2 regions of the Pseudodesulfovibrio hydrargyri genome follow, and region 1 is predicted to be linked to the other one. Evidence: riboswitches for the same ligand, from Rfam matches in the RefSeq annotation. Region 1 holds a riboswitch; the other holds the start of a gene.
The links. A riboswitch is a leader RNA that binds a small molecule or an ion and turns the genes downstream of it on or off. The one in region 1 is predicted to bind cobalamin.

Region 1 (7,760 bases):
GGAAGCTGTGGAGCCCCGGTTTTCCCTTTGAGGAGGAACGGTTGCGGAATCTTCTGGGCGCGAGTTTCGACCGGTCCTATCATCCGCAGGGCATGGCCCGACAGGGACTGGCCGTCGGGGCCCACGGCTATCGGAAATCCTCCATCGCTTCGATCAAGGCCCCCGCGCTCGTGATCCACGGCGACAGGGACCCCTTCATGTCCCTGGAGGGCGGCAGGGAGACGGCCCGGCTCATACCGGACGCGGAACTGCTGGTAATCGAAGGCATGGGCCACGACCTGCCCACACCGGTCTGGCCGCGCATCGTGGACGCGATGGCCGAACACATGCGGCGGGCGGCCCGGCAATAGTGGCTCGTTCAAGACTAAGGGAGATGGAGGCGGAGGCGCCCCTGGCAGCGCTCCATGCGCTCCGGACCGACTGGTTGAAACTCGGCTAGCCCTCTCCTGACCTCGATCCCGTCTCTTCCGGAGCGCCTCATGCGGTTCTCCTGATCCAAAGGGGTTCCCGGACCTTTCCCCTTCCCCCGGCCGCTAGCAGCGGTTCATGCGCTTGAGCGCGTCGTGGAGGTGGCTGAGCCAGATGTCCACCAGGCGGTCGTATTCGCCCGCGCCCTTGAGTTCGGCCTCGCACTCGATGCCCGCCTTTTCCAGGCGGGTCTTCCAGCTGGTCTCGGAGTCGCCGACCATGTCGCGGGCGGCGTGCCAGCCCGCGCCGAAGAGGAAGGGCAGGAGATGGGCTTTTCTGACGCCGTCGCGGGTGAACCGTTCGATGATCGCGTCGATGCCGGGTTCGGCCTCCATGGCCCCCATGTGAACGGACGGGTCGCGCTGTTGGAAGGCGCGGTGCAGGGCCTCGTAGTAAACGTTGCCGTCGTGCTTGGTGCCGTGGCCCATGAAGAGCACGGCGTCGTTCTCGCCCTTGCCCTGTTCGGCGATGGCCAGGACCGCGTCGGCCACCGCTTCCACGCCCGCCTCGCCGGCCACCAGGGGGAAGCCGACTTCCACACGGGTGAAGCCGTGCTCGCGGAGCATGAGCTCGTTGGCCAGGCCGAGGAGTTCGTGGAACTCGGTGCCCGGGATGAGGTGCAGGGACTGGACGGCCACGTGGGTGACGCCTTCGCTCAGGAGCTTGTCCAGGGCGGCGGGCACGGAGTCGGCCTCTTCGCCCGCCTTCTTCATGTGGCCCCGGATGGTCTTGGAGGTATAGGCCACGCGCACCGGGATGTCCGGGTAGGCCGCCCTGACCCGCTCGGTGATGTGGCTGAGCGAGGCCATGGCGTTCTTGTGCCGGGAGCCGAAGGCGGCCAGGACGATGGCGGTGCTCACGCCTTGTTCCTCTTGACCAGGGCCAGGGAGAAGTAGTGCGGCTGCTTGGGCGCGTCCTTGATGTCCATGAGGATGGACTCCTCGTCCATGCCCAGGCGGGAGACGAGCACCGTGGTGTCGGCCAGGCGGAGCTTGGTCAGCAGGGCGCGGATGTCGTCGAAGTTCTTGTACGCCTTGAGGATGACCGCGTTGTCGGCGGTGTTCAGCTGCTCCTCCAGGCGGGCCGGATCGGCCACGCCCGAGGTGATCAGCAGGGACTCCTTGGACTCGCACAGGACCAGGCCGATGCGCGCGGCCGCGGCGTGAAAGGAGGTGATGCCCGGCACGGCGCGCAGGCGCAGGTCCGGGTTCATGGCCAGCAGGGTGCGCTGCAGGTAGCCGTAGGTGGAGTAGGTCAGGGGATCGCCCAGGGTCAGGAAGGCGGCGTCCTGGCCGTTGTCCAGGACCTCGGCCACGAGCCGGGCGTTCTCGGCCCAGGCCTCGTCCAGGGCGTCCTGGTCCTTGGTCATGGGGAAGCCCAGGCGGACGATGCGCACGTCGTCCTTGAGATGCGGTTTGGCGATTGAGTAGGCCGTGGAATAGTCGTTTTTGGTGGAGGCGGCGGCAAAGATCACGTCCACCTGTCCGAGGACGCGCACGGCCTTGAGGGTGAGCAATTCCGGGTCGCCGGGGCCGACCCCGATGCCGTAGAGGGTGCCTTTCTTGGTCACGTTGTCTATCCGTTCTGTTTTTGTCGGTAGCCGACTGTGTCTGTTTTGCGTTGGCCCGTCAACTTGGGGCTAGGGATGCAGGAGCTGGTACACGGTATCGATGCCTTCGAGCAGGCGCAGGGTGGGGCGCGAGACCAGGTGCTCGTCCACCAGGAAGACGTTGCGGGTCAGGACGGCCCTGATACGCGAGGCGGCCGGGCTGTTCACGATGTCGCCGACCGAGACGTCGTTCATGGTCCCGTGCTGGGCCAGGTAGACGTCGATTTTATTCCCTTTGTCCAGCAGCCGTTCCAGGCCGTAGTCCGCGATGTTGGTTCCGTGGCGGGGGCGGGCGTCGGCGGCCACGTTGATGCCGCCCGCCTTTTCCAGGACGAACAAGGGCATGGAGCCGGGCGAGAAGGTGGCGGACTTGCGGTGGATGGATTCGAAGAACACGCCGGGCCGCTCTTCCACGGGGATGGTGGACAGCCGGTCCTCGGCGCGGCGCACGCCGTCGCGAAAGTCCTCGATCATGTATTCGGCCTTGGTCTGGCGGCCGGTCAGGGCGCCCAGGGCGCGCCAGTAGTCGAACATGGCCTCGACGGAGTCGGGCTGGAGCGAGACCACGGTGACGCCGTGGCGGGCGAGCGCGTTCCACAGCCCGGCGTAGGTGCGCATGTGCATGGGCCGGACCAGGATGAGGTCGGGCTTGGCGGCCAGGAACTTCTCCACCCCGTCCCGGGCGTTGAAGGCGGGCTTGGCCAGGGCCGCGGCCGGATAGTCCTCGCCTGTGGACACGCCGATGATCTGCTCGTCCAGTCCGAGGGCGAAGAGGTTTTCGGTGTGCGCCCCGTACAGGGAGATGATCCGGGTGAACGGCTTTTCGAAGGCGACGGTCCGTCCCGAATCGTCGGTGATGGTCCGGGCCTGGGCGGTGGAACAGAGGAGCAGGATGAAGGCGAAGGTGAAGAAGAGGCGTTTCAAGATCGGTTTCCTTGGATATAGGCGATGTGCGGTCCGTATTCGGTTTCCAGAACGGCTGCGCGCACGCCGAAGACCGCGTGGATGTTTTCGGGAGTGAGCGTGCGGGACACGTTGCCATAGGCGTGAACGGCCCCTTTGTCCAGCATGACCAGGTTGTCGCAGTACCGCGCGGCCAGGTTCAGGTCGTGGAGCACGGCCACCACGGTGCGGCCCGTTCCGGCCAGCCGGGCGAGCTCCTCCATGGTCGCCATGGCGTGGCGGATGTCCATGGCCGAGGTGGGTTCGTCCAGGAGCAGGGCCGGGGTGTCCTGGGCCAGACCGCGCGCCACGGCGGTGCGCTGGCGCTCGCCCCCGGACAGGTCGGCCACGGGACGGTGGCGCAGGCTTGAGAGGTCCATGCCGGCCAGGGCCTGTTCCACGCGTTCCATGTCGCGCAGCGAAGGGCGGCTGAACCGGGGAATGTGCGGGTGCCGCCCCATGAGCACGGTCTCGGCCACGGTGAACGGGAAGCGCAGGGGCTGGTCCTGGGAGACCAGGGCGCAGCGTGCGGCCAGCCGGGCCGGAGGACAGCCGGACACGTCCTCGCCGTTGAGGCGCACCGCGCCCGAGGTGGGCGCGATCAGCCCGGCCAGCAGGCCGAGCAGGGTGGACTTGCCGCTGCCGTTGGGCCCGACGACCCCGTGGACCATGCCCGGGGCAAAGCCCAGGTCCAGGCCGTGCAGGACCGGCGTGTCGCCGTAGGAGAAGCCGAGGTCCTGCAGGGTGAAGGTGGCGCTATCCACGGGCCAGCCTCCGGGAGCGGCTGAATATCCAGCAGAAGACCGGGCCGCCGATGAGCGCGGTGAGCACGCCGATGGGCACCTCGTGGGGCAGCAGCGCGCGGGTCACGGTGTCGGCCAGCAGGAGCAGGATGGCCCCGCCCAGGCCCGAGGCGGGCAGCAGCCAGCGGTTGTCCGGGCCCACGACCATGCGCATCAGGTGCGGAACAATCAGCCCGACGAAGCCGATGATCCCGCTCACGGACACGCAGACCGCGCTGACCAGGGAGGCGGTCACCAGCAGGATCAGGCGCACCCGGCCGGTGTCCACGCCCAGGCTGCGGGCCGAGCGGGTTCCCAGGCTCATGATGTTCAGGTCGCGGCCGTAGTAGAGGCAGACCGCGAAGGCCGTCAGCGCGGCGAAGCCGGCCAGGGCGGCGTCGCCCAGGGTCCGGCCCACGAAGCTGCCCATGAGCCAGAAGACGATGACCGAAACCCGCTCATCGGCCAGGTACTTGATGAAGCTGATGCCCGCCGAGAGGATGGCCGAGACGATGACCCCGGCCAGGATGAGCGAGGCCGGGGACAGCTCGCCGTCCCGCCCGGCCAGCGAGATGACGGCGGCTAAGGTCAGGGCCGCGCCCGCAAAGGCCAGGACCAGGAGGGTGGCCGGTCCGAAAAAGGAGAGCCCCAGGAGCAGGGCCAGGGCCGCGCCGAAGGCCGCGCCCGAGGACACGCCCAGGGTGAACGGGTCGGCCAGGGGGTTGAGCAGCAGCCCCTGGAAGACAGCGCCCGCCACGGCCAGGCCGAAGCCCACGGCCGTACAGGTCAGGATGCGCGGCAGGCGGACGTCGAAAAGGATGCCCGCCGTGGTGGCGCTCAGGGAATCCGCCGCCCCCCTCAGCCCGTCCAGCAGCCCGCGCAGGATCTCGTCCGGCGGGATGGGGATGACTCCCAGGCCGCAGGCGGCCAGGCCCAGCCCGGCAAGCACGGCGGCGAGCAGGGCCACGGTCAGGCCGTTGCGCAGGGGGGTACGGGAGGCGGCGGTCGTCATGATCCTATTGCGCGCCCGGCGTTGCGGCCATGGCGTCCTTGAGATGGTCCACGTAGATGTCGGCCCAGCCGTCGAGCATGCCCAGGCCGCGCAGGTCGGTGGTCACCGTGTAGCCCCGCTTGGTCAGCATGGTCTTCCAGGAGTCGTCCTCGTTGCCGGCCATGTCGTTGGAGGCGTGGTCCCCGGCCACGATCATGAACGGCTTGAGCAGGACCTTTTTCTTGCCCGCGCCCTTGAGCTGCGCCTCCATGTCGTCGAAGGCCGGATAGCCCTCCACGCAGCCGATGAAGATGGGGTAGCCGTATTCAGCCTGGAGCACCTTCTGGAATTCCGCATAGATGCCCGTGGAGAAGAAGTCGTTGCCGTGGCCCATGTAGACCAGGGCAGCGCCAAGCTTTTTGGCCTGGTCCACGTCGTCCTTGAGGATCTTGGCGGCCCGGGCCATGTCCTCGGTGTACGGATATTCCGTGCCGGGCATGCCCAGGGCCGGGCGGCCGACGGCGAGCCGGGCGAAGGGCATGTTCTTGGCCTTGAGGGTGCGGATGGCCTTGAGCCCGCCGATCAGGGCGAGCAGGTCGTTGAACTCCTCGCCCGCGAAAACGTGCAGGGACTGCACGGTGACGTCGCGGTAGCCGTCGTTCTGGAGGTCCGCGATGGTGGCCAGCGGGTGCTTGACGTACAGGACTTCCTCGGGGATGTCGGCGTGCGCCGTTTTCCAGGCCGCGTCGTCCTGACGCTTCTGCCAGATGTGGCGGATGATGTTGGAGGTGAAGGCCAGGCGCACGGGCACGCCGGGGTTGGCCGCTTCCACCTTGGTCTTGATGTTCAGGATGGATTTGACCGCTTCGGGATAGGAGGTGCCGAAGGCGGCCAGGACGATGGCCGGTTTGGCCGGGCCCTCGTCGTGGTGCCCGGCCTGCGCCGGGACGGCCAGCAGCAGGGCGAGCAGGAGGAAGATGGAGTTTCTGAACAAGGTCATCAATGTTCTCCAAAAGGGGCGGGTGAGGGAAATGAAAAACCCCTTCCTCATCGAATTCAGAGGAAGGGGTCCGTATTATTCCCTTCGATACCTCGGCGGCAAGCCCACGTACCACCGTGGCAAGTCCTTTGCGCGCTTCAGGCAGGTCTTCCGGCTGGTCCCTCCCGCTGCCGCCTTCCCAGGGGAAACCCCAGTGGCATGAATGGCAGCGGTTCGGCAGGACGTCACGGCGGCGGGTCCGCTCCCGATTCGCACGGGATTCCCTATTGAGTCCGAGGACACCTGAAGATTGAGGATTATGCTCCGGGCGGCGGTTATGTCAAGGAGGAGTCGGCGGCCTTGGCGATGCGTTCCTGGAATTGCTGGATCATTTCCTCGGCGTTGATGACCAGGGCGTCGGATTCGCCCATCATGCCGTAGCCCAGGATGGGGATGTCGAAGATTTCCTGCACCGGCACGGTGAAGCCGGTGATGACCACCTGCTGCTGGCGGAGCACTTCGTCCACCAGGATGGCCCCCTTGTAGTCGCCCACCCGGACCACGATGGCCTGGGCCATCTCGATGTTGTCGATCTCCGGGGTCAGTTCCAGGAGGTCGGCCAGCCGGAGCAGGGAGTGGATCTCGCCGCGCACGTCCACGGTCTCGCGGCCGTCGGGCAGTTCGACCACGTCGTTGTGCCGGGGCATGTATATCTCGACCACGTCGCGGCTGGGCATGATGAAGGTGTCGCCGCCCACCTTGCAGACCAGGGCGTCCACGATGCCCTCGTTGGCCGAGCGGTCCAGGGGGATGACGATGGTGAAGGACGCGCCCTTGCCGAGCGTGCTCTTGATGGACACCTCGCCGTCCAGGGCGACCTTGATGGCGTTGACCACGGCGTCCATGCCCACGCCGCGCCCGGACACGTCGGTGATCTTTTCGGCCGTGGAGAAGCCGCTCTGGAGCACGAACTGGAGAATCTCCTCGGTCTCGTACTCCTTGTCCGGGTCGGCCAGCCCCTTTTCCAGCGCCTTGGCCAGGATGCGGTCCGGGTCCAGGCCGCGCCCGTCGTCGCTGACCTGGATGAAGGCGCTGTCGCCCTTGCGCCAGGCGGACAGGGTCACGGTGCCGCTTTCCGGCTTGCCCGCGGCCTTGCGTCCCTCGGGGTCTTCCAGGCCGTGGTCCACGGCGTTGCGGAGCAGGTGGACCAGGGGTTCGTTCAGGGATTCCACGATGGTCTTGTCCAGGGCCAGGTCGTCGCCCTTGACCTCGAAGTCGAGCTTCTTGCCGATCTTCTGGGACAGGCTCTTGACCAGCCGGTGCATGGGCATGAAAATCTGCTTGAGCGGCACCAGGCGGATGGCGTTGACCTCCTGCTGGAGCCGGGTGATGACGTTGTCCAGCTCGCGCAGGCTGGAGGCCATCTGGGTCATGCTGGTGGCCCCGCCCTGGGCGATGACCGCGTAGGTGACCATGAGCTTGCCGACCAGTTCGATGACCCGGTCGAGCCGGTCGGTGGCCACGCGGATGGAGGAGATGGCCGAGGTTGCGGACTTGGCGTCCGCCTTGGAGTCGGACTTGGACTCGGCCTTGGCGTCCGCCTTGGAGTCGGGTTTGGATTCGGTGCCCGCTTCCTCTTCCTCGGGCACGTCGGCCTCGGCCGTGGGCGGTTCCTCGAAGGCCTTGGCCGCGTCCTCCTCGGACTCCTCGATCACCGGGGCGGACGGCGAGGTCTTGATCTTGGCCAGGGCGTCGGCGCTGCCCTCGAGCAGGCCGCCCAGGGCGAAAAAGAACTTCTTCTGGGCCTCGCAGATGCCGAGCAGGGAGGTGATGATCTCGCTGTTGACCGGCGTGATGCCGTCCTTGAGCATGTCCAGCAGGGCGATGACCCCGGCGGAGGAGAGCTGCATGCAAGACAGGCCGAGTGCGTCCACCACCGCCTCGACCCCCTGGCCGGTGGCGTCAACTTCGAGGATCTGCTGTTCGATG
Region 2 (7,760 bases), on a different contig from region 1:
CCTTGTCGGGGGCGGGCGGGAAGCCGCCTTCCCGCCCGCTCGGGTTCGGTGGTTATCGTTGTTCCTCGCGCAGCCTGCGGGTCGCCTTGACCATGTTGTCCAGGGAGGCCAGGGTTTCGGGCCAGGCGCGGGTCTTCAGCCCGCAATCCGGATTGACCCACAGCCTGCGGGCCGGGATGACCGCCAGGGCCTTCCGCAGCAGGGAGTGGATCTCGTCCTCGGACGGTACGCGCGGGCTGTGGATGTCGTACACGCCCGGGCCGATGTCCGCCGGGTATTCGTCGGCGTCGAAGTCGTCGAGCAACTCCATCTTGCTGCGGCTGGCCTCGATGCTGATGACGTCCGCATCCATCCTGGCGATGGAGGACAGGATGGCGTTGAATTCGCTGTAGCACATGTGCGAATGGATCTGGGTCTCGTCCCGGACGCCCCCGGCGGCCAGCCGGAAGCAGTCCACGGCCCAGCGCAGGTAGTCGGCCTGCTCGGCCCTGCGGATGGGCATGCCCTCGCGCAGGGCGGCCTCGTCGATCTGGATGGCCTTGATGCCCGCCGTCTCCAGGTCCAGGACCTCGTCGCGCATGGCCAGGGCGATCTGGCGGCAGACCTCGTCGCGCGGCATGTCGTTGCGCACGAAACTCCAGCACAGAATGGTCACCGGGCCGGTGAGCATGCCCTTCATGGGCTTGCCGGTCAGGGACTGGGCGTACACGGCCCAGTCCACGGTCATGGGAGCCGGGCGGGATACGTCGCCGTAAATGACCGGCGGCTTGACGCAGCGGCTGCCGTAACTCTGGACCCAGCCGTTTTGGGTGAAGCAGAATCCCTTGAGCTGCTGGCCGAAGTACTCGACCATGTCGTTGCGCTCGGGCTCGCCGTGGACCAGCACGTCCAGTCCCAGCTCCTCCTGGTGGGCGACCACTTCGGCGATCTCGGCCCGCATGGCCGCGACGTACTCCGTCTCCGTGATTTCGCCCTTGCGGAAGCGCAGCCGCGTGCGGCGGATTTCGGCGGTCTGCGGGTAGGAGCCGATGGTCGTGGTCGGGAACAGGGGGAGTTTCAGCCGCTCATGCTGCGCCTCGGCGCGCACGGCCAGGGGCGAAGTGCGGTCATACATTCCGGGCGTGATCGCCAGGACCCGCTCGCGGACCGCCTTGTCCGCCACGTCGCGGTGCGCGGCACGTGCCAGCAGGGCGTCCTTGTTCTCCTGAAACAGTCCGGGCGCGCCCTTGCCCACGGCGGCCTGCTTCAGGGCCGCGATCTCGGCGCATTTCTGGGCGGCGAAGGCCATCCAGCGTTTGATCTCGGGGTCGAGTCCGGTCTCGCCCGCCGCGTCCACCGGGCAGTGGAGCAGGGAGCAGCTCGAGCCGATCATGAGCCGGTCCGTTTTGACCTGCTGGCGGGCCGTGTTGACCTTGCGCAGGGCGGTTTCCAGTTCGGTCTTCCAGATGTTCCGGCCGTCCACCAAGCCCATGGAAAGGGTCATGTTCGGCGGCAGCTTGCCCAGGATTTCCGTCAACTGGCCCGGTGCGCGGACCAGGTCCGCATGCAGGCCGTCCACGGGCAGGGCCAGGGCCGTGTCCAGGTTGTCGCCCGGCGCGCCGAAATAGGTGGCCAGGAGCAGCCGGGAGCTGATTGCCGCTTCGCGGATGCGCGCGTACGCCGCGGCAAAGGCAGCCTTGGCCTTGTCGGAGAGGTCCGTGCACAGGATGGGCTCGTCCAGCTGGATCCAGGCGCACAGCCCGTCCAGCTCGCGGATGACCGCACAATAGGCGTCCACCAGGGAGTCGAGGTGCGCCCAGCGGTCGCAGCCGTCGACCTCCTTGGCCAGCAGCAGGAAGGTTAGCGGACCGACCAGGACCGGTTTGGGGGAGAGCCCCAGGGACCGGGCCGACTCCACCGCCTCGAGAAGGCGGCTGCCGGTCTTGGCGAAGGTGGTGTCCGGGGCCAGTTCCGGGACGATGTAGTGGTAATTGGTGTCGAACCACTTGGTCATCTCCATGGCCGGAATGCCGTGTTCGGCGTCGCCCCGGGCCATGTGGAAGTAGGTCTCAAGGTCTACCTCGCCGCCGCCCCGGCCAAAGCGGGGCGGGACCGCGCCGAGCATGGCGGCCGTGTCGAGGACGTGGTCGTACAGGGAAAAGTCGCCCACCGGGACAAGGTCCAGCCCGGCCCCGGCCTGGACGGCCCAGTGCCGTTTTTGCAATTCGTCGGCCGTGGCGGCCAGATCGGCTTCGGGAATCTCGCCCCGCCAGTACTTTTCCAGGGCCCATTTCAGTTCCCGGTCGATCCCCATGCGGGGAAATCCCAAAACGTGCGCGTGCATGTCTGCTCCATGGTTACGGGTGAAAATCAGTCTGCGCCCGCCTCGCGACGCCGACCGCCGCGGGTGGCCGGGTGTGGTCGCGAAGTGGTGCGCATCCCGGCAAGACGTCTTCTGGCTTCCGGCCCCATCATGTTGATTCCCTTCCCGAATCCGGTGGTCCTCAACGAGTTATGCCGGTTACAGCGGCCCGTCCGCAGCGGTCTTTCACCGCTTTCCGTTTCTTGCCATATCCTTATATCAAGATGTATTGATATTTGAACATGCGACAAATGGCAAGCATTTGTTCGACGCAGCGGGAGGCTGTGCGCGGGCAGCACTGGACCGGTTGAGCTCCCCGCAGGCTGAAAAGGCGAGAACGGGAAGGCGGCGAAGTTGGAAAAGTGGGTGGTTGACAAATGGCGGACAGCCTCCTATTTTTCGTGAAAATGATTTTCACTTTCACTATAGGCAATTGACATGGGGCATTCGCGACTACGGATGCCAGCCTAACCGCCGGAGCTGGAGTTGAACATGATTTCCTCTTTCCCTTCATACTGTATCGGGCCCGGCGAGGGCCCGTGCGCACGAGACAACTTCAACGCAACGAGGAAAACACCATGGGCAAGGTATTGATCGTCTACGGTTCGACCACCGGCAACACCGAGAGCGTGGCGGACGCCATCGCGAAATTCCTGGAGAAGAACGGACGGAAAGTGGAGGCCAGGAATGCGGCCGACGTGGCCGTGGAGGATATGGCCGACGGCTTCGACGCCGTGCTCCTCGGCTCTTCCACCTGGGGCGACGACTCCATCGAGCTCCAGGACGACTTCATCCCGGTCTACGACAACCTGGACAAGGCCGGGCTGCAAGGGAAGAAGGTCGCGGTCTTCGGTTGCGGCGATTCGTCCTACGAGTACTTTTGCGGGGCGGTGGACGCCATCGAGGAGAAGGCCGAGGATCTGGGCGCGGTCCTGGTCGGCGATTCCCTGAAGATCGACGGAGACCCCGACATGGGGGATGTCACTGCCTGGGCCGGAACCATCCTGCCCGGATTGTAGCGCCGCGCCCGTCTGCGCCTTCGGAAAAGACGGTCGCTTCGGCAAGGGCAAAGGCTTGGAAGGATATCCTTCCAAGCCTTTTTTCGAGGAGATCGGGGTGCGGTGGGAGGGGGGGGCAGTGGATGACGGGCCGTGAGGACGCCGGTAAGGTGGTGTCAAACTTTCCGACAGGCCTTGACGGCGCGGCCGGGAAGGTCGGGATCCTCCGCCGCAGGACATGAAAAAGCCCGGAAGTTTTGCTTCCGGGCCAAAATGCCGTGCGCAGCGCGGGGACGGATCAGCCGATCAGTTCGCGGACGACCTTGAGAGCGGCCTCGTAGTCGGGCTCCTCGGTGACTTCCTTCAGGTACTGGACGTAGGCGATCTTGCCGTCCTTGCCCACCACGAAGACCGCGCGGGTCAGAAGGCGCAATTCCTTGATGAGGGTGCCCCAGTTCTCTCCGAAGGAGGCCTGGGCGTGGTCGGACAGGGTCTGTACGGCCTCGATTCCGGCCGCGCCGCACCACCGGGCCTGGGCAAAGGGCAGGTCCATGCTGACGGTCAGGATTTTCACGTCGTCGCCGAGCGCCGTGGCCTCGGTGTTGAAGCGACGCGTCTCCATGTCGCACACGGGGGTGTCCAGGGAGGGCACCGAGGCGATGACCAGCACCTTGCCGGAAAAGTCGGCCAGGGTGGCGGGTTTCAGCGCGTTGGTGATCACGGTGAAGTCGGGAGCGGTGTCGCCGACTTTGACTTCAGGGCCTATGAGGGTCAGCGGATTGCCTTTGAACGTGATGATTTCGGTTCTTTCAACCATGATATTGGCTCCTTTCACGAATGTGGGTTGGTCGTTCTCATTCAAATAAGTATCCACAATGGCGAGTAAAGGTGCAACCAATAATTGTTCTCGTTCTTTTTTGCGGGGTTGGGCGGACTCAGCCCCCTTCCCGGACAGGCCGACCCTGTCGGTTATCGGCGGTTGGCCCGTTTTTTTTCACATTCCATGGTTAAAATCTATGGCATCATGTTCAAACAAGCACAAAATGTAAGAGAGTCCGACAAAATGTCGGGTAAAATGACATTTTTCATACGTTCAGGACGTCAAAACCCGTGTTTTACATGTCTGGCATGTTTTGTGCTTATTTCCGGTAAGAAAAAAACGGGGAATTCAACGTGGGAGACACCATGAAACGCCTTATTGCAATAGCTCTGTTCGCCATCTGCCTGCTCCAGGCCCCGTACGCCCGGGCGTATTCGGTGGCGTTCGGGGACGATGTGAATTACTGGTCCGGATACGGGAACCGCAACCGGGACGTTGTCAACGGCTGGTGGGTCCCGCAAAACAACCGGGATGTCATCGGGACCCCGGACATTACCGGCGGCAACTTCATCTTCGACGGCCACACCCTTTCCGGAATCCAATTGAACTACTCGAGCACCAGCCGGAGTCTCGTTCCCGGCGACTGGTTCTTCGATACGAATCAGGACGGGGCGTGGGACTATGTCCTGCACCACACGCTGCGGGTCTTTGGGGACGGGTCCATCTCCAGGGAGGAGTTCGGCTACGGCCTGTTCGCCTTGGATGATCTGTCCTATGAAAACGGCAATCGGGTCGGCTACCAGGAGTCCTTCTGGCCCCGGGGCGCAGAGGGCAGGCATGATCACCCGGTCCGGGCCTGGGTCGACCTGGATGACGTCCTGTCGGACGTCGGCTACGACGGCTGGGATTACTGGATCGCGGAAAACAGCCTGGGCGAGACCAATTGGTCCGACATCAACCTCGATTTCTCGGGAATCAGGGCGTTTACCTACGGTTTCGCCATGACCTGCGGCAACGACGTGCTCTTCGGCGAGGCCCTGGTCCCCGCTCCCGAACCCTCCACCTTCCTGCTGCTCGGCTTTGGCGGCCTGGGGCTGCTGCTCTACGGTCGCAGGAGAAAGCGCTTTTTCTGATCCGCGTCCACCGTTAAAGTAATGGAAGGCCGGACAGTCCGCGGACTGTCCGGCCTTTTTGCCGGCGGTGCTCCCGCCCGGCTTTCGGCGTTCGGCATCGTCCTTCACGAATTCGAACCGGAAAGTCTTGAAAAATCGGAGAAGAGGGGTATGCTGAAAGCAAGGGGTTACACGGGTTTTTAACCCTGCGGAGGGTCTTTGTCCGGGAAAAACGGAAACGGGAGTTTCTCCTATGGACAGAAAAAACGCGCCTATGTATAGAATCGCTAACTTTTGTCCGGTATCCGTTGTCCGCAGGGCCGCAGGTCAGGGATAGGAAATTGTGGAGTGGAGTCTTTAGTGGGAAAGATATTACTCATAGATGACGACCCGTTCCAATGCGCCGTCGTCGAGTCCATCGTCAAGAAGATGGGCTACGACTGCCATTGCGTGTATTCCGGGATAGAAGGGCTGACGCTCCTCAAGAGCAGCCACTTCGACATCATCTTTCTGGACCTCAACCTCCACGAGGGCAGCGGGCTGGCCCACATCCCCCGTCTGACCGAGCTCGACCCCGACGTGGATATCGTCATGCTCACCGGAGAGCCGGATACCGACTACATCTCCCAGGCCTTTGCCGCAGGGGTCAAGGATTACCTGGTCAAGCCGATCAAGGAGGAACGCTTCCGTCAGGTCATCCAGAATCTGCTGCAGCAGAAGACCGTCCGGAAAGAGCGGACCGAGACCCTGATCCGCGACGAGATCATCGGCGATAGCCCCGCCCTGAACCAGTGCCTCGAACGGCTGGCCATCTCCGCCAAGGGCAACGGCAACGTGCTCATCACCGGCGAGACCGGGACCGGCAAGGAGCTCTTTGCCCGGGCGCTGCACAACAACAGCGACCGCAAGGACAAGCGGTACATCGTGGTGGACTGCACCAATCTCCCTTCGACGCTGGCCGAGAGCCTGCTGTTCGGCCACTCCAAGGGGTCCTTCACCGGGGCGGACCAGGACCGCAAGGGGCTGTTCCACCTGGCCCACGGCGGAACCTTGTTCCTGGACGAGATCGGCGATCTCGACCTGGGTATCCAGAAGTCCCTGCTCCGCGTCCTGCAGGAGAAGACCTTCCGCCCGCTCAGTTCCAGCAAGGAGGTCTACAGCGATTTCAGGCTGGTGGCGGCCACCAACCGGAATCTCGAGGAGATGGTCGCCCGGGGCGAATTCCGCAGCGACCTCTATTACCGGTTGCAGAGCGTGATCATCGACCTGCCGCCCCTGCGCGAACGCAACGGCGACATCGAGATGCTGACCCGGCACTACCTGCCCTCCCTGTGCAAAGAGAACGGCATGGAGGCGAAGGAGGTCGATCCCCAGTTCATCGAGACCCTGCGGCTTTACGACTGGCCCGGCAACGTGCGCGAGCTGGTCAACGTCCTCCACGTCTCGCTGCAGAAGGCCCGCTTCTCCAAGTACTTGAATATCTACCATCTTCCCCAGCAGTTGCGCATGCGCCGCGTGTTTCAAGACATGGGCGAAAACGGCCAGCCCACGCAGGACGCGGGCGTCATGCCGAGCCAGTTCTCCCTGCCCGCCACGGTGGAGGACTTCCCGATCATGAAGGCGGCACGCCAGGAAGCGGTGGAGGCCATGGAACAGGCCTACCTCGTGCGGCTGGTTCAGCTCAGCGACGCCTCCATCTCCACGGCCTGCAAGCTCTCCGGCCTTTCCCGCGCCCGCCTGTACGAGCTGTTGAGCAAGCACAACCTGTCCCTGAAAAGCAGCTGACGCGCCCTGATCGGCCGTCTTGATTTTTTCCGCAGGTCGCGTCTTTTTGGCGCGAAATTTGCTTTCAAAATTACATGTACGACTACAAGATCAATAAACGGATGCATGTCGCCGTAAAGGACGGCGCCGCGCTCACCGAGATCGTCAACCGGCTCGGAGCGCTCTTGGGGAGCGCCCTGGCGGAAGACGCCCCGGACGCCAACGACAGGCGGTGTTGCCCGCGCAGGTCCGTCACGATCCCCGGACTGGTCCAGGTGTTGAAATCCAGCGGGGAGATCATGGTCTTTCCCGTCCAGATCCGGAACATCTCGAACCAGGGCATGCTCCTTGAATTCAAGGACAAAGGGCACGTGTTCGCCGGCATGCTCCAGCAGATCGAAGGGCTGAGCGTGACCTTCCAGGTGGACGATTCGGTCACGACCCTGGAGTGCCTTCCCAAGCGTATCGTCCTGGACGACCCGGTGGAAGTGGGCGTCCAGGTCTCGGACGAGACCGACGACAAACCGCGCATTCAGCGTTTCCTCATGTAGCCGGTTCCGGGCCGATCCTCCCTCGGGGACGCCGACGGGCGCGCCCGTCTTTACGTCAGATTTCCTCAACCGTTATCGGTACGGCCGCCACGACCGCAGGCGGGATATCCTTGTCGCGGGATTCCATCTTGTTCGGCTCGATGTCGGATTGCCAGACACTGTGTAAGGGGTTCC

Region 2: linked by a shared signal. The riboswitch ahead of metE (5-methyltetrahydropteroyltriglutamate--homocysteine S-methyltransferase) and the one ahead of BerOc1_RS15570 (sirohydrochlorin cobaltochelatase) in region 1 are both predicted to bind cobalamin.

Annotation. Positions count from the first base shown of each region.
Region 1 covers NZ_LKAQ01000004.1:2,433,689-2,441,448, forward strand. The annotation lists gene BerOc1_RS15540 (alpha/beta fold hydrolase) at 1-350, shown strand, start outside; gene BerOc1_RS15545 (sirohydrochlorin cobaltochelatase) at 534-1,328, opposite strand; gene cobI (precorrin-2 C(20)-methyltransferase) at 1,325-2,038, opposite strand; gene BerOc1_RS15555 (ABC transporter substrate-binding protein) at 2,108-3,001, opposite strand; gene BerOc1_RS15560 (ABC transporter ATP-binding protein) at 2,998-3,783, opposite strand; gene BerOc1_RS15565 (FecCD family ABC transporter permease) at 3,776-4,813, opposite strand; gene BerOc1_RS15570 (sirohydrochlorin cobaltochelatase) at 4,818-5,792, opposite strand; cobalamin riboswitch at 5,916-6,093, opposite strand; gene BerOc1_RS15575 (chemotaxis protein CheA) at 6,107-7,760, opposite strand, start outside.
Region 2 covers NZ_LKAQ01000001.1:792,630-800,389, reverse strand. The annotation lists gene metE (5-methyltetrahydropteroyltriglutamate--homocysteine S-methyltransferase) at 53-2,323, opposite strand; cobalamin riboswitch at 2,408-2,595, opposite strand; gene BerOc1_RS03670 (flavodoxin) at 2,920-3,360, shown strand; gene tpx (thiol peroxidase) at 3,638-4,156, opposite strand; gene BerOc1_RS03660 (PEP-CTERM sorting domain-containing protein) at 4,525-5,292, shown strand; gene BerOc1_RS03655 (sigma-54-dependent transcriptional regulator) at 5,632-7,056, shown strand; gene BerOc1_RS03650 (hypothetical protein) at 7,131-7,586, shown strand.